DNA from 3 places in the Streptomyces sp. NBC_00178 genome. Region 2 is predicted to be linked to each of the others. Evidence: riboswitches for the same ligand, from Rfam matches in the RefSeq annotation. Region 2 holds a riboswitch; each other region holds the start of a gene.
The links. A riboswitch is a leader RNA that binds a small molecule or an ion and turns the genes downstream of it on or off. The one in region 2 is predicted to bind cobalamin.
Positions count from the first base shown of each region.

Region 1: another riboswitch for cobalamin. It lies ahead of OHT61_RS07455 (cobalamin biosynthesis protein); the one in region 2 lies ahead of OHT61_RS29435 ((2Fe-2S) ferredoxin domain-containing protein).
Region 3: another riboswitch for cobalamin. It lies ahead of OHT61_RS21570 (ribonucleoside-diphosphate reductase subunit alpha); the one in region 2 lies ahead of OHT61_RS29435 ((2Fe-2S) ferredoxin domain-containing protein).

Region 1 covers NZ_CP108143.1:1,727,398-1,732,834, forward strand. The annotation lists gene OHT61_RS07435 (alpha/beta hydrolase) at 1-13, opposite strand, end outside; gene OHT61_RS07440 (class II aldolase/adducin family protein) at 81-740, opposite strand; gene OHT61_RS07445 (inorganic phosphate transporter) at 996-2,255, shown strand; gene OHT61_RS07450 (hypothetical protein) at 2,268-2,492, shown strand; cobalamin riboswitch at 2,643-2,770, shown strand; gene OHT61_RS07455 (cobalamin biosynthesis protein) at 2,900-3,844, shown strand; gene OHT61_RS07460 (cobyric acid synthase) at 3,841-5,437, shown strand, end outside.
Region 2 covers NZ_CP108143.1:6,720,651-6,726,087, forward strand. The annotation lists gene OHT61_RS29425 (FecCD family ABC transporter permease) at 1-325, opposite strand, end outside; gene OHT61_RS29430 (ABC transporter substrate-binding protein) at 322-1,353, opposite strand; cobalamin riboswitch at 1,396-1,573, opposite strand; cobalamin riboswitch at 1,718-1,841, shown strand; gene OHT61_RS29435 ((2Fe-2S) ferredoxin domain-containing protein) at 1,903-2,304, shown strand; gene OHT61_RS29440 ((2Fe-2S)-binding protein) at 2,354-3,004, shown strand; gene metE (5-methyltetrahydropteroyltriglutamate--homocysteine S-methyltransferase) at 3,082-5,400, opposite strand.
Region 3 covers NZ_CP108143.1:4,885,194-4,890,630, reverse strand. The annotation lists gene mctP (monocarboxylate uptake permease MctP) at 1-1,217, shown strand, start outside; gene OHT61_RS21575 (GNAT family N-acetyltransferase) at 1,339-1,839, shown strand; cobalamin riboswitch at 1,892-2,015, shown strand; gene OHT61_RS21570 (ribonucleoside-diphosphate reductase subunit alpha) at 2,153-4,549, shown strand; gene OHT61_RS21565 (ribonucleotide-diphosphate reductase subunit beta) at 4,549-5,437, shown strand, end outside.

The DNA of each region.
Region 1 (5,437 bases), 5.0 Mb from region 2:
TTGCCGGGCGCACGGCTTCAGTGTCCCGGCCCGGCGGGCGGGCTGCCAGTGGGCGGCGTCCGTACGGTGCTCGGTCCGGGTCAGCCCTGCTGGCCGTATCCCTCCAGGGCGGTGCGCACGTCGTCCAGCTGGGCGGGGGTGAGCAGGCTCGGGTTCCGGCCGGGAACGGAGCTCGCGGTGAGCCAGAGCCTGCACATCCATTCGAGCTGGGCGGTGCGGTCGTAAGCCTGGTCCAGGGTGTCCCCGTACGTCACGGTCCCGTGGTTGCGGAGCAGGCAGCCCGTGCGGCCGCGCAGGGCGTCGAGCATGTGGCCGGCCAGTTCCGGCGTGCCGTAGCGCGCGTACGGGGCGGTGCGGACCGGCCCGCCGAGCATGGCCGCGGCGTAGTGGGCCAGGGGCACCTCGTCGACGAGCGTGGAGACGGCGGTCGCGTGCACGGCGTGGGTGTGGACGACGGCGGCCGCGGAGGTCTCGCGGTACACGGCGAGGTGCAGGGGGAGTTCGCTGGTCGGGACGAGGTCCCCCAGCACCTGGCGCCCCGCGAGGTCGACCCCGACCGTGTCCCCCGGTCCCAGCCGGTCGTAGGGCACCCCGCTGGGGGTGACCAGCACGAGGTCGCCGACCCGGGCCGAGACGTTGCCCGAGGTGCCGACGACCAGCCCTTCGGCGGCCGTCCTGCGCGCCGTCGCGACGAGGCTCTCCCACGCCTGTCCGATCGTGTCCCGGTGCCCGTCGTCCATGCGCAGATCCTAGGGCCGCCACGGCGCGCGTGACCGATGTCTCCTCTTCGGGCAAATAGGGTGTTACGGGACCCTCCGGGCCGACCGGAGGCCATGCGCCGCACCGGCCGCGACCGTCCGCCCCACCCCGTCCGCATACAAGCGGAACCGCCACGAACGTTTGGGGTCACCATGCCGCCCTGCCCAGTTCACCTTCCGTTCACCAAGGTTGCTTACGTTCCACGTGCCAATGACGTCGAACGATTGCCTGGGTAAATGGAACACATCACGCTGCTGCTCGCGATTGTGATCGTGACAGCTCTCGTGTTCGATTTCACGAACGGTTTCCACGACACCGCCAACGCGATGGCCACGACCATCTCGACCGGCGCCCTCAAGCCCAAGACAGCGGTGGCCATGTCCGCCGTTCTCAATCTCGTCGGCGCGTTCCTCTCGGTGGAGGTCGCCAAGACCATCTCCGGCGGGATCGTCAGCGAGGACGGCCTCAGAACCGAGGTCATCTTCGCCGCGCTCGTCGGCGCGATCCTGTGGAATCTGCTGACCTGGCTGGTCGGCCTGCCCTCCAGTTCCTCCCACGCACTCTTCGGCGGCCTCATCGGCGCCGCGGTGACGTCGGCCGGCTGGTCCTCGATCAACGGCGGAACCGTCGTCACGAAGGTCCTGCTGCCCGCGGTCGCCGCGCCGCTCGTCGCCGGTATCGCCGCACTGCTGGCGACGAAGCTGACGTACCGCCTCAACCGGAAGATCACCGACGAGGCGCAGCTGAAGTCGACCGCCAAGGGCTACCGCGCCGGGCAGATCGCCTCCGCCGGTCTGGTCTCGCTCGCCCACGGCACCAACGACGCGCAGAAGACCATGGGCATCATCACCCTGGCCCTGGTCACCGGCGGCGTCCTCGCCCCCGGTTCCAACCCCCCGGTCTGGGTCATCACCGCGGCCGGCGTCGCCATCGCCCTCGGCACCTACCTCGGCGGCTGGCGCATCATCCGCACCATGGGCAGCGGACTCACCCAGCTCCGTCCGCCCCAGGGCTTCGCCGCCCAGACCAGCGCCGCCACGGTCATCCTGGCCTCCTCGCACCTCGGGTTCTCCCTCTCCACCACGCAGTCCGTCTCCGGTGCGGTCATGGGCGCCGGGCTCGGACGCAAGGGGGGCGTGGTCCGCTGGTCCACCGCCACCCGGATGTTCGTCGCCTGGGGCCTGACCCTGCCGGCCGCCGGTCTCGTCGGCGCGGGCGCCGAGCTGCTGACCAAGCAGGGCTCCTGGGGAGTCGCCGTGACGGCCGCCCTGCTGGTCGCGGGCTCCGGCGCGATCTGGATGCTCTCGCGGCGCAAGCCGGTCGACCACACCAACGTCAACGCGGCCGACGGGGCCGCCGAGGAGCCCGCCGGTGTCGTCACGACGGCCATCGCGGCCGTCACCCCGCCGCCCGCGGGTGTGCCCGTCCCGGAACTCAAGACCACCATCCCCGCCCCGGACACCCAGGCCGACCCGGCCCGGCCGGCCACGGTGTAAGGACGCATCCGCATGAAAATCGACTGGGCGGCTCTCGCCTCCGTCTTCGGGATCAGCCTCGTGGTCACCGTCGCGCTCGTCGGCCTCTTCACCCTCGGCATCACCGGCCTGGCCAAGCAGGTGCGGACGGGCCAGGGCGGCGCCGGTTCCCACGCCCTGGCGCGCACCGGCGCCTACGCCTGCTTCGCCGTGTGCGCGGCGGCGGTCGCGTACGGGATCTACCTGATCGTCGCCTGACCCCCTCGGGCACCCCTCCGGGCCGGACACACCGTGCGTGTGTCCGGCCCGGTGTGCGTCCGGCCACACCGAAGCCTCGCAGGTCAACGGCAGGTTGACGGGCCTTCACGGGGCGTGGTGGACTGCCGGAGCCATTTACGGCGACAGGAGAGGAAGCCGGTGCGAATCCGGCGCGGTCCCGCCACTGTCACCGGGGAGCAGTCCTCCACACGGAAGTCACGGCCCGCCACCGCGGGCTGGAAGGCCGGAGGACCCGCGGATCCGGAAGCCAGGAGACTCTCGTCGCCGGTCACGTCGAACCAGGGCGCGGACCCTGAGTGAGGACATCTGCCATGCCCGGCCGCCGTGCGTCCCTGCCCGCACCACCCGTGACGACGTCCCTGCGAGGCGCGACGGACCTCTGATCCGTGCGAGCCGACCGCATCTTCGCGTACGGCGCCGCCGCCGGTCTGATCGGCGACCTGCTGCTCGGTGACCCCCGGCGCGGCCACCCCGTCGCCGCCTTCGGGCGGGCCGCCGCGGGCGCCGAGAGCCGCCTGTGGCACGACCACCGGGGCTGGGGCGCCCTGCACACGCTCGTCTGCGCGGGCGGGGCCACGGCCGCCGCCGGGCTGGCGGCCCGCGCCGTGCGGAACCGTCCCACGGCCGCCGTGGCACTGACCGCCGCCGCCACCTGGGCCGTCGTCGGGGGCACGTCGCTGGGCCGCGAGGCCCGGGCCATCGGCGGTGCCCTGGAGGCCGGGGACGTCGAGCTCGCCAGGGAGCGGCTGCCGCACCTGTGCGGGCGCGACCCGCAGGCGCTCGACGGGCCGCGGATCGCCCGGGCCGTCGTCGAGTCCGTCGCCGAGAACACCTCCGACGCCGTCGTGGGCGCCCTGGTGTGGGGCGCGCTCGGCGGGGTGCCGGGACTGGTCGGCTTCCGGGCCGTGAACACCCTCGACGCGATGGTGGGGCACAAGTCGCCCCGCTACGGGCGCTACGGCTGGGCGTCGGCCCGGCTCGACGACCTCGCGGGCTGGCCCGGGGCCCGGCTCACCGCCGCGCTCGCCGTGGCCGCGGGCGGCCGTCCCCGCCAGGCCGTCCGCGCCTGGCGCTCGGACGCCGGGAAGCACCCGAGCCCCAACGCGGGCCCGGTGGAGGCCGCGTTCGCGGGGGCGCTCGGCGTTCGTCTGGGCGGGACCCTGGCCTACGGCGGGCGGGTCGAGCACCGGCCGGTGCTCAACGGGGAGGCGGGCCGGGACGTGCGGGTCGCCGACATCGAACGCGCGGTGCGGCTGTCGCGCCGGGTGAGTGTGCTGGCCCTCGGCGTCTGTGCGGCGGGGCGGCTGGCCTGGGGACGGAGGGGCAGATGAGCGGCGGACTGCTGGTGGCCGGGACCACCTCGGACGCGGGCAAGAGCGTCGTCACGGCCGGGATCTGCCGGTGGCTGGTGCGCCGGGGGGTGAAGGTCGCGCCGTTCAAGGCGCAGAACATGTCGCTGAACTCCTTCGTCACCCGGGAGGGGGCGGAGATCGGCCGTGCCCAGGCGATGCAGGCGCAGGCCGCCCGGGTGGAGCCGTCGGCCCTGATGAACCCGGTGCTGCTGAAACCGGGCGGCGACCGTTCCAGCCAGGTGGTCCTGATGGGCCGGCCGGTCGGCGAGATGAGCGCCCGCGGCTACCACGGCGGTCGGCAGGAAGCCCTGCTGGGCACCGTCGTGGACTGCCTGGAGCAGCTGCGGAGCTCGTACGACGCCGTGATCTGCGAGGGGGCGGGCAGCCCCGCCGAGATCAACCTGCGGCGCACGGACATCGTCAACATGGGCATCGCGCGGGCCGCGCGCTTTCCGGTGGTGGTGGTCGGGGACATCGACCGGGGTGGTGTGTTCGCCTCGTTCTTCGGTACGACGGCGCTCCTGAGCGCCGAGGACCAGTCGCTGGTCGCCGGTTACCTCGTGAACAAGTTCCGCGGTGACGTGTCGCTGCTGGAGCCCGGTCTCGACATGCTGCACGGGCTCACGGGGCGGCGGACCTTCGGCGTGCTGCCGTACGCCCACGGGCTGGGCATCGACGAGGAGGACGGGCTGCGGGTCTCGATGCGCGGCACCGTGCGCGAGTCGGTCGTGGCGCCGCCGCACGGTGAGGACGTGCTGCGGGTGGCGGTGTGCGCCGTACCGCTGATGTCGAACTTCACCGACGTGGACGCGCTCGCGGCCGAGCCCGGTGTGGTCGTGCGGTTCGTGGACCGCGCGGAGGAGCTCGCCGACGCGGACCTCGTGATCGTGCCCGGCACACGGGGCACCGTGAAGGCGCTGGCGTGGCTGCGGGAGCGCGGACTGGCGGACGCGTTGCTGCGACGGGCCGCCGAGGGGCGGCCCGTGCTGGGGATCTGCGGCGGGTTCCAGGTGCTGGGCGAGCGCATCGAGGACGACGTGGAGTCGCGGGCCGGCGTGGTGGACGGGCTCGGGCTGCTGCCGGTGCGGGTCCGCTTCGGCCGGGAGAAGGTGCTGGGCAGGCCGTCCGGGTCGGCGCTGGGCGAGCCCGTGGAGGGGTACGAGATCCATCACGGGGTCGCCGACGTGCGCGGCGGCGAGCCCTTCCTGGACGGCTGCCGGGTGGGGTCGGTGTGGGGGACGCACTGGCACGGCTCGCTGGAGAGCGACGCCTTCCGGCGCGCGTTCCTGGGTGAGGTCGCCCGGGCGGCCGGGCGGCGGTTCACCGCGGCCCCGGACACGAGTTTCGCGGCGCTGCGGGAGGAGCAGCTCGACCGGCTGGGGGATCTGATCGAGGAGCACGCGGACACGGACGCCCTGTGGCGGCTGATCGAGGAGGGGGCACCGGCCGGGCTGCCCTTCGTGCCGCCGGGAGCGCCCGCGCCGGTGCCCGCCCGCACCCCGGCGACCGGGCCGGACGTCCGCGAGGGCGCACCGGCCGTGCCGGAAGCAACGACCGAAGTACACGCGACCG
Region 2 (5,437 bases):
TGGCGGTGCCCACCACCGCGAGCCCGGCGCCGGTCACCGCCCCGAGCAGGACGCGCGGGGCGCGTACGTCGAGCACGATGGTCTCGCGCGCCGGGGACCACGAGGGCGGTGACCGGTCGACGCCGATCGCGTGCGCCACGATGCCCCACACCTGACCGGGCGGCACGTGCACCGAGCCGATCGCCAGCCCCGCGGTCAGCGAGACGAGCAGCAGCGCGGTCAGGACGAGCAGGGTGAGCGCCGGCGTGCCGCGGCCCGTCACCTTCCCGGCGGGCCGTTTCCCCCCGGCCCGCCGGCCGGGAACCTCCACGGTGGGAGCGGTCACCGGAAGCTCTCGGGGTGCAGGCCGCGGGCGAGATCCCCGACCGCGTAGGCCGACCGGATCCCGACCAGGGTCGCGGTCAGCGGCAGGACGACGAACCGCTTGTTCCTGATCGCCGGCACGTCGGCGAGCGCGGGCTGGGAGAGGAGGTACTTCTCCTTCTGCTCGATGCTGTCGGAGCCCGCGTAGTCGTAGATGGCGATGGCCTCCGGCCTGCGCTCCACGACCTGCTCCCAGGAGACGTCCCCGAAGACGTCGTCCAGGTCCGCGAAGACGTTCTTCCCGCCGGCGAGCCGGATCAGTTCCGTGCCGAGGCTCTTGCCGCCCGCGGTGAACGCCGACTTGTCGCCGCTGTCGTAGACGAACACCGGCACGTCCGCCTCGCCGTCGACCGCGGAGGCGGCCTTGCCGACACGGCCCTTCAGGTCCGACACGAGCGAGTCGGCGCGCCCCGGCACACCGAAGATCGTGCCGATGGTGCGTATCTCCTCGTACGTGTCCTCCATCGTCACCTGCTTCTTGCCGCAGTACTCGCGGTTGAGGTAGGTGTCGATGCCCGCGTCGGCGAACGCCTTGCGGGAGCGGCCCTCCTTCTCGCCGAACGCGCTGCCGTAGCCGCCGTAGACGAGATCGGGCTCGGCGTCCAGGACCGTCTCGAACGACGGCTCCTCCTCGGCGAGCTCCGGGACGGCCTCGTAGGCCTTCCTCAGTTCCGGCAGTACGGACGAGTCCGGGTAGGCGGTCCCGACCATGCGGTCCCCGAGACCGAGGGCGAGCATCAGCTCCGCCGGATGCTGGTGGATGGTGACGACCCGGGCCGGAGGCCGCGTGTACGTCGTCTTCACACCGCAGTTGTCGATGGTGACCGGGAAGCCGGCGGGCGACGACGCCGCGGCCCCCGGGTCGTCACCCGGGCCGTCGGACGAGCCGCAGCCCGCCGTCAGCGCGAGCGCCGACAGAGCGAGTACGCCGGCCGCCGTGCGCAGGGCGCCGCGCCTGCGGGAGTTGAGTGCGTGAGGGAAAAGGGGCATGCCTGTGAACACGTGAAGCCTCCTGGGGAGTCCGCGCTCCTCGGATCGGGCCCGCGACAGGCCAGTGTCCTGACTCCCGGGATCGGCGCCCCCGCTCCGCCGCGCGGTGCGCGGTGGCATGCGGAGGGTCCGCGTTCCCCGGTCACAGTGGCGGGACCGTGCCGGATTCACACCGGCTTCCTGTCTCCCGTCGCGGCGATGACCAGGTGATCCTACGTTCTGCCGGGACGGGGCGGGACGGGCCCCCGTCCGCACGCTCGCGCGGGCCGCCCCGCCTCGGGTGCCCGCAGCCGCCCCGGGGCTGCCCGCCGCGCCACCGGTCGCCGGATGCCATGATGGTCCACGACAGGGCGACGGCGGCCCGAGGAAGCCGGTGCGAATCCGGCGCGGTCCCGCCACTGTGATCGGCGAGCGGATCCCGCGACGTCCACCGCCCCCCACGGGGGCGGGAAGGACGGGACGAGCCACGACCCGAGAGCCAGGAGACTCACGCGGTCGCCTCCTCGACGTACCCCGGGGCGGATCTCCCCGGAGAGAGGGGGGTTCGGCATGTCCGAGAACCCGGCCGAAGAGGTCTTCGGCAGCACCGTGCCACCACCGGTGACGGGGCGGGTGCCCTGCCGGATCGTCGTGTGCCGGGACTGCTGCTGCGGCAGCCCCAAGGTGACCGGGGACCACGCGGCGCAGACCGCGCGGCTGCGCGGCGCGGCACCGGTGCGGGTCTCCGAATGCCTCGACGTGTGCGACCAGGCCAACGTCGTCGTCGTACAGCCCTCCACCGAGGGCAGGGCCGCGGGAGCCCGGCCCGTCTGGCTGGGTCTGGTCAACGACCCGGACGCCACCGAGGACATAGCCGCCTGGGCACGTGCCGGCGGCCCCGGGGTCGCGCCCCGGCCGGCGATCCTCGATCTGTACGCCTTCGCTCCCCCTCGGCGCCGTGCGGCCACCTGAGCGGGTGCCACCGGGCCCGCCCGACGCCGCACGCGCGCCGGGCGACGCCGTGGCGAGCGCTCTGGCCGAGGTGGCGGCGCTGGGTGGCTTCTTCGCGCTGCGCACGGACGCGCCCGACGAAGGCTGGCACCCCGTCGGCGCGTCCTACGCCCGTGGTTTCGCCGACCTGGCCACGGCCGTCGCCGACCGGTACCGCACGGATCTGCGCGTCGGCGTGTCCATCGCCCAGCTCGGCCACGCGGCACGCCTCTGGTCACCCGTGCTGGCCTGCACGCTGCTCCACGGCATCGTGCCGGACCTGGACACCCTGCGCAGGGAGGACACCGGCTCGGCACTCGGGCTGCCTGCCCCCGCCGGGTGGTACGCCGACCGCCTCGCGGAACCCGAACACACCCTCGGCGCCCAGGTCATGGACCATCTGGCACGGCTGGAGGCCGGTCTGGCCGTCAGGATCGCACCACGCCTGCTGGACGGCAACGCCGCCTCCGCGCTGATGGGTTCGGCCGGCGTCCTGCTGGCCGCCCGTCCGGACATCCGGGGGCCGCTCACCCGCCTGGTGGACCGACTGCTCGGCACGGGGCGGCTCGTGGGAACGGGCTCGGTCACCGGACCGGGCCTGGGCTTCCGCCGGCGCAGCTGCTGCCTCTACTACCGGACGCCGGGCGGCTCGACGTGCGGGGACTGCTGCCTCGCCCGCTGAGCCGTGCCGCTGACGCGGACGTGGCGCCGCGAGGGCACCGGCCGGGGCGACCGCCCCGGCCGGTGCCGCCCGGTGGGTCAGGACGCGGTGAGCTCGTCCCTCACCGTGCGGGCCGCCGCGACCAGGCTTTCCAGCGACGCCCTGGTCTCCGGCCAGCCACGGGTCTTGAGACCGCAGTCCGGGTTGACCCACAGGCGCTCCGCCGGGATCGCCCGCAGTCCGGCGCGCAGAAGGTCCGCCGCCTCCCCGGCGGACGGCACGCGGGGCGAGTGGATGTCGTACACCCCGGGCCCGGCCTCGCGCGGGTATCCGTGGGCCGCGAGTTCGTGGGCGACCTGCATGTGCGAACGCGCGGCCTCCAGGCTGATGACGTCGGCGTCGAGGTCGTCGATGGCCTGCACGATGTCACCGAACTCGGCGTAGCACATGTGCGTGTGGACCTGGGTGTCCGGGCGTACCCCGCTGGTCGTCAGCCGGAACGCCTCGGTGGCCCAGCCGAGGTAGGCGGGACGGTCCGCGGCCCGCAGGGGCAGTGTCTCCCGCAGTGCCGGCTCGTCCACCTGGATGACCGAGGTGCCCGCGGCCTCCAGGTCACGGACCTCGTCGCGCAGGGCGAGCGCGACCTGGCGGGCGGTGTCCCCGAGCGGCTGGTCGTCCCGCACGAAGGACCAGGCCAGCATGGTGACCGGACCCGTGAGCATGCCCTTGACCGGACGGTCGGTGAGCGACTGGGCGTACGTCGTCCAGCCCACGGTCATCGGTCCGGGGCGGGAGATGTCGCCGGCCAGGACCGGAGGGCGGACGTAGCGGGTGCCGTAGGACTGCACCCAGCCGTGCCGGGTGGCGAGGTAACCCGTCAGCCGTTCGGCGAAGTACTGCACCATGTCGTTGCGTTCGGGCTCGCCGTGCACCAGCACGTCCAGCCCGGCCTTCTCCTGATACGTGATCACTTCCTGGATCTCGGCCCTGATGCGCTCGTCGTAGGCGGCCGCGTCGATGCGCCCCGCCCGCAGACCGGCGCGTGCGGCGCGCAGTTCGCCGGTCTGCGGGAACGAGCCGATGGTCGTCGTCGGCAGCAGGGGCAGGCCGAGCCGGGCGCGCTGGGACGCGGCCCGTTCCCCGTACGGCAGGGTGCGACGGGCGTCCGCCCCGGTCACCGCGGCCGCGCGGGCCCGCACGGCCGGATCACGGGTGACGGCGGAGGTCCGGCGGGAGGTGAGGCCCGCCCGGTTGGCCGCCAGCGCGGCCGCCACGGCCCCGGTGCCCCGGGCCAGCCCCGCGGCGAGGGTCACGATCTCCTCGGTCTTCTGCCGCGCGAAGGCCAGCCAGCGCAGCACCTGCGGATCGATTTCCCGCTCGGCGGCCGCGTCGAGCGGGACGTGCAGCAGGGAGCACGAGGACGCCACATCGACCCGGCCGGCCAGCCCCAGCAGCGTGCCGAGGGTCGACAGGGACCTCTCCAGGTCGTTGATCCAGATGTTGCGGCCGTTCACGACCCCCGCGACCAGACGCTTCCCGGGCAGTCCGCCGACGGCGGCCAGATCGTCGACCTGGACGGCGGCGGTCTCCGTGAAGTCGAGCGCGAGCCCTTCCACCGGTGCCTTGGCGAGCAGCGGGAGCGCCTCGCCGAGACGTCCGAAGTAGGAGGCGACGAGGAGCTTCGGCCGGTCGGTGAGCGAACCGAGGTCGCGGTAGGCGCGTTCGCACGCGCCGAGTTCCGCCCGGGAGCGGTCCTGGACGAGAGCCGGCTCGTCGAGTTGCACCCACTCGGCGCCGGCCGCCCGCAGGTCGGCGAGGACTTCGGCGTACACCGGCAGCAGGCGGTCCAGGAGCGTGAGCGGGTCGAAGTCCTCGGCCACACCGGGGGCCGGCTTGGCGAGGAGCAGGTAGGTGACCGGACCGACGAGTACGGGCCGGGCGGTCAGGCCCAGAGCGACGGCCTCCGTGAGCTCGGCGACCTGCCTGCCCGAGTCGGCGGTGAAGACCGTGCCGGGGCCGAGCTCCGGCACCAGATAGTGGTAGTTGGTGTCGAACCACTTGGTCATCTCGAGCGGCGCGACGTCCTGGGTGCCGCGGGCCATCGCGAAGTACCCGTCCAGCGGATCGGCGGCCACCGCCTCGCGGTGGCGGTCGGGGATCGCCCCGACCATGACGCTCGTGTCGAGCACGTGGTCGTAGAGGGAGAAGTCACCGGTCGGGACCTCGTCGATGCCGGCCCCGGCGAGCTGCAGCCAGTTGGTGCGCCGGAGCGTGGCCGCGGTGGCGCGCAGGGCGTCCGCGGTGACGGCGCCCTTCCAGTAGCCCTCGGTCGCCTTCTTCAGTTCCCGGTTCCGGCCCTGCCGGGGGTAGCCGTGCACGGTGGACCGCGCCGCCGAGGCTGTGGACTGGTTGGTCACGGAGATCTCCTTCGCGAGATGAATCCCTGAGATCCCG
Region 3 (5,437 bases), 1.8 Mb from region 2:
AGCTGGTCGGCATCCAGGCCGTGCTGGACGTCATGGGCGTCGGCGGCGGCGAGAACACCCACTGGTTCGTCAAGGACCTGCCGCTGCTGATCGCGTTCGCGGTCCTCGCCGCGTACACGTACTCCTCGGGACTGCGGGCCCCCGCGCTCATCGCGTTCGTCAAGGACGGCCTGATCTACCTGGTCATCGCGGTGGCCATCATCTACATCCCGATCAAACTCGGCGGCTTCGACGACATCTTCGCGAAGGCCGGCGAGGCGTTCGCCCAGACCAACGAGGCGACGGGCAAACCGAGGGGCGCGCTCGTGCCCGGGGAGATGGGCCAGTGGGGCTACGCGACGCTGGCACTGGGCTCCGCGCTCGCGCTCTTCATGTACCCGCACTCGATCACGGCGACGCTCTCCAGCCGCAGCCGTGAGGTGATCCGGCGCAACACCACGATCCTGCCGCTGTACTCCCTGATGCTGGGCCTGCTCGCCCTGCTCGGGTTCATGGCGATCGCGGCCGGGATCAAGGTCGACAACGGGCAGCTGGCGATCCCCCAGCTGTTCGAGACCATGTTCCCCGACTGGTTCGCGGGTGTGGCCTTCGCCGCGATCGGGATCGGCGCCCTGGTGCCGGCCGCGATCATGTCGATCGCCGCGGCGAACCTCTTCACCAGGAACATCTACAAGGACTTCATCAAGCCCGACGCGACACCGGCCCAGGAGACCAAGGTCTCCAAGCTGGTCTCGCTGCTCGTCAAGGTGGGCGCGCTCGCCTTCGTCCTCACCATGGACAAGACGGTCGCGATCAACTTCCAGCTGCTCGGCGGGATCTGGATCCTCCAGACCATGCCGGCGCTGGTGGGCGGCCTGTTCACCCGGTGGTTCCACCGCTGGGCCCTGATCGCAGGCTGGGCCGTCGGCATGATCTACGGCACGGTGGCCGCGTACGGCGTCGCCAGCCCGACGCAGAAGCACTTCGGCGGCTCCTCGAAGGAGATCCCCGGCATCGGCGAGATCGGCTACATCGGTCTCACCGCGATCGTGCTGAACATCGTCGTCGTGGTCGTGCTGACCTTCGTCCTGAACGCGCTGAAGGCCCCGGCGGGTATCGACGAGACCTCGCCGTCCGACTACACCGCGGACGTCGGCGAGCCCGGCGTCAAGGTCACGCTCCCGCCGGCCACGGTGGGTGCGCCGGGAGGCGAGCCCGAGCCCCTGGAACGCCTGTAGCCCGTGACGTCGTCCGTCCCGGCAGGGTCCGCCCTGCCGGGACGGGCCCGTGTGCGGGGCCGGTTCGCCGGCTCCCCGAAAGGCACGTGCGCCGGGCCGCCGTCTGAGGCAGACTCCGCGCATGGACGTCTCGATCAGACCGGTCCGCGCCGGCGAGCACGAGGCCCTGGGCGAGATCACCACCCGGGCCTACCTCGACGACGGACTGCTGGACTTCGGCGCGGCCGATCAGTACGTCGAACAGCTCCGCGCCGTCGGACGCCGCGCCGCCGAGGCGCTCGTGCTGGCGGCGGTGGACCCCGGTGGCCTCCTGCTGGGAGGTGTCACCTACGTCACGCCGGGCAGCCCGTGGACCGACATCGCGGGCGGGGACGAGGCCGAACTGCGGATGCTGGCCGTCTCCCGTGCGGCGCGCGGACGCGGTGCCGGCGAGGCGCTCGTCCGGGCCTGTGTCGAGCGGGCACGCGCCACCGAGGGGCTGTCCGGGGTGGTGCTGTCGACCCAGCCGTCCATGGGGTCCGCCCACCGCATCTACGCGCGGCTCGGCTTCGTACGGACCCCTGAGCGGGACTGGAGCCCGCTTCCCGGCTTCACCCTGCTGACGTACCGCCTGACCTTTTGACCCGTCACGACACTACATGTGGGGGCTGCCTCAATCGGCAGCCCCCACATGTATGCTCGACCTCGCTGTCGCCGCAGGGGAATCCGGTGCGAATCCGGAACTGTCCCGCAACGGTGTGATCGGTGTGCATTCGCGCACCGCGGAGTCCGAGGACCTGCCGACGGTGCGTCCGGCTCGACCGAACCGGATGCCGAGACGTCCGGGCCCCGCGGAAGGCCGGTGGACGCCGTGCGCGCCGTGCTCCCTCCCCGGGGGCGACCGTGCCCGGCTGCCCCGCTCCCGCAGGCCCCGAGCCGAGCGAGGGATAGCCCCAGTGACCATCGCGCCCGCAGACCCGGTTTCAGCCGCGGAATCCGAGAGCCTCACGACCGACGCGCCCGGGACCGCGCTGCTGCGGACCCTGACCGGTCTGACCGCCGATCTGCCCGACACCGACCCCGGACGGGTCGCGGCCGCCGCGCTGCGCGGCCGGAGCGCGCGGGCGGACGAGGCCGAGCTGCGCTCGCTGGCCACCGAGGCCGCCGCGGGTCTGATCTCGGAGGACCCGGCGTACTCCCGGCTCGCCGCCCGGCTGCTCACCCTCGCGATCGCGGACGAGGCGGCGGGCGAAGGCGCGGTCTCCTTCTCCTCGTCGGTCGCCGTCGGGCACCGCGAGGGCCTGATCGCGGACCGCACGGCGGAGTTCGTCGCGCTGCACGCGGCCGCGCTGGACGCGCTGGTGGAACGCTCGCTCGCCGACGGGGCGGACGACCGCTTCGGCTACTTCGGCCTGCGCACGCTGCACAGCCGCTACCTGCTGCGCCACCCGCTCACCCGGCAGGTCGTCGAGACCCCGCAGCACTTCATGCTGCGCGTGGCCGCCGGACTGGCCGAGGACACCTCGCAGCGCGCCCTGGACGAAGTGGCCTCCCTGTACGGCCTGATGAGCCGCCTCGACTACCTGCCGTCCTCGCCGACCCTCTTCAACTCCGGCACCCGGCACCCGCAGATGTCCTCCTGCTACCTGCTGGACTCGCCGCTGGACGAGCTCGACTCGATCTACGACCGCTACCACCAGGTGGCCCGCCTCTCGAAGCACGCGGGCGGCATCGGCCTCTCGTACTCGCGCATCCGCGCCCGGGGTTCGCTGATCCGCGGCACGAACGGCCACTCCAACGGGATCGTGCCGTTCCTCAAGACGCTCGACGCCTCGGTCGCCGCGGTCAACCAGGGCGGCCGCCGCAAGGGTGCCGCCGCCGTCTACCTGGAGACCTGGCACGCGGACATCGAGGAGTTCCTGGAGCTGCGCGACAACACCGGCGAGGACCAGCGGCGCACGCACAACCTCAACCTGGCGCACTGGATCCCGGACGAGTTCATGCGCCGCGTCGACGCCGACACCGAGTGGTCGCTGTTCTCCCCCGCCGAGGTGCCCGAGCTGGTCGACCTGTGGGGCGACGAGTTCGACGCGGCCTACCGCGCGGCCGAGGCCAAGGGCCTGGCCCGCAAGTCGATGCCCGCGCGTGAGCTGTACGGCCGGATGATGCGTACCCTCGCGCAGACCGGTCAGGGCTGGATGACCTTCAAGGACGCCTCCAACCGCACGGCCAACCAGACGGCCGAGCCGGGCCGGGTCGTGCACTCCTCGAACCTGTGCACCGAGATCCTCGAGGTCACCGACGACGGCGAGACGGCCGTCTGCAACCTGGGTTCGGTCAACCTGGGCGCGTTCGTGGCCGACGGCGGCATCGACTGGGAGCGGCTGGACGCCACCGTGCGCACCGCCGTGACGTTCCTGGACCGGGTCGTCGACATCAACTTCTACCCGACCGAGCAGGCCGGCCGCTCCAACGCCCGCTGGCGTCCGGTGGGTCTCGGCGCGATGGGCCTCCAGGACGTCTTCTTCCAGCTGCGGCTGCCCTTCGACTCCCCCGAGGCCCGCGCCCTGTCCACGAAGATCTCCGAGCGGATCATGCTGGCCGCGTACGAGGCGTCCTGCGACCTGGCCGAGCGGTCGGGCCCGCTTCCCGCCTGGTCCGAGACGCGCGCCGCCCGCGGTGTGCTGCACCCCGACCACTACGACACGGAGCTGAGCTGGCCGGAGCGCTGGGACGCGCTGCGCGCCCGGGTCGCGAAGACCGGGATGCGCAACTCCCTGCTGCTCGCCATCGCGCCGACGGCGACGATCGCCTCGATCGCCGGGGTGTACGAGTGCATCGAGCCGCAGGTCTCCAACCTCTTCAAGCGCGAGACGCTCAGCGGTGAGTTCCTCCAGGTCAACGGCTACCTCGTGGACGAGCTGAAGCGGCTCGGCGTGTGGGACGCCCGGACCCGTGAGGCGCTGCGCGAGGCGAGCGGCTCCGTGCAGGGCTTCGCGTGGATCCCGCAGGACGTGCGGGCGCTGTACCGCACGGCGTGGGAGATCCCGCAGCGTGGACTGATCGACATGGCGGCGGCGCGCACGCCGTTCCTCGACCAGAGCCAGTCGCTCAACCTGTTCCTGGAGACGCCGACGATCGGCAAGCTCTCCTCGATGTACGCGTACGCCTGGAAGCAGGGGCTGAAGACGACGTACTACCTGCGTTCGCGCCCGGCGACCCGGATCGCCCGCGCGGCGTCCGGGCAGGCCGCGGCCGCCGCCCCCATTCCCGTACAGCAGGCGTCGTCGCCCGACGCTGACGCGATCGCCTGCTCCCTCGAAAACCCCGAGTCCTGCGAGGCCTGCCAGTAATGAGTACGTCCGAGAGCAAGAACCTCCTCGACCCGGGCTTCGAGCTGACCCTGCGCCCCATGCGCTACCCGGACTTCTACGAGCGCTACCGGGACGCGATCAAGAACACCTGGACGGTCGAGGAGGTGGACCTCCACTCCGACGTCGCCGACCTCGCCAAGCTGTCGCCCGGCGAGCAGCACATGATCGGCCGGCTGGTGGCGTTCTTCGCGACCGGTGACTCGATCGTCTCGAACAACCTCGTGCTGACGCTGTACAAGCACATCAACTCGCCCGAGGCGCGCCTGTACCTGTCGCGGCAGCTGTTCGAGGAGGCCGTGCACGTCCAGTTCTATCTGACGCTGCTCGACACCTATCTGCCCGACCCGGCGGACAGGGCGGCGGCGTTCGACGCGGTCGAGGAGATCCCCTCGATCCGCGAGAAGGCGCAGTTCTGCTTCAGGTGGATGGACTCGGTCGAGAAGATCGAGCGGCTGGAGACGAAGGCGGACCGCCGCCGCTTCCTGCTGAACCTGATCTGCTTCGCCGCGTGCATCGAGGGGCTGTTCTTCTACGGCGCCTTCGCGTACGTCTACTGGTTCCGCTCGCGCGGTCTGCTGCACGGTCTCGCCACGGGCACCAACTGGGTGTTCCGCGACGAGACGATGCACATGAACTTCGCGTTCGAGGTCGTGGACACCGTCCGCAAGGAGGAGCCGGACCTCTTCGACGACGAGCTCCAGCAGCAGGTCACCGACATGCTGCGGGAAGCGGTGGAGGCGGAGCTTCAGTTCGGCCGTGACCTGTGCGGCGAGGGCCTGCCCGGCATGAACACCGATTCGATGCGCCAGTACCTGGAGTGCGTCGCCGACCAGCGGCTCACCCGGCTCGGCTTCCCGCCGCTCTACG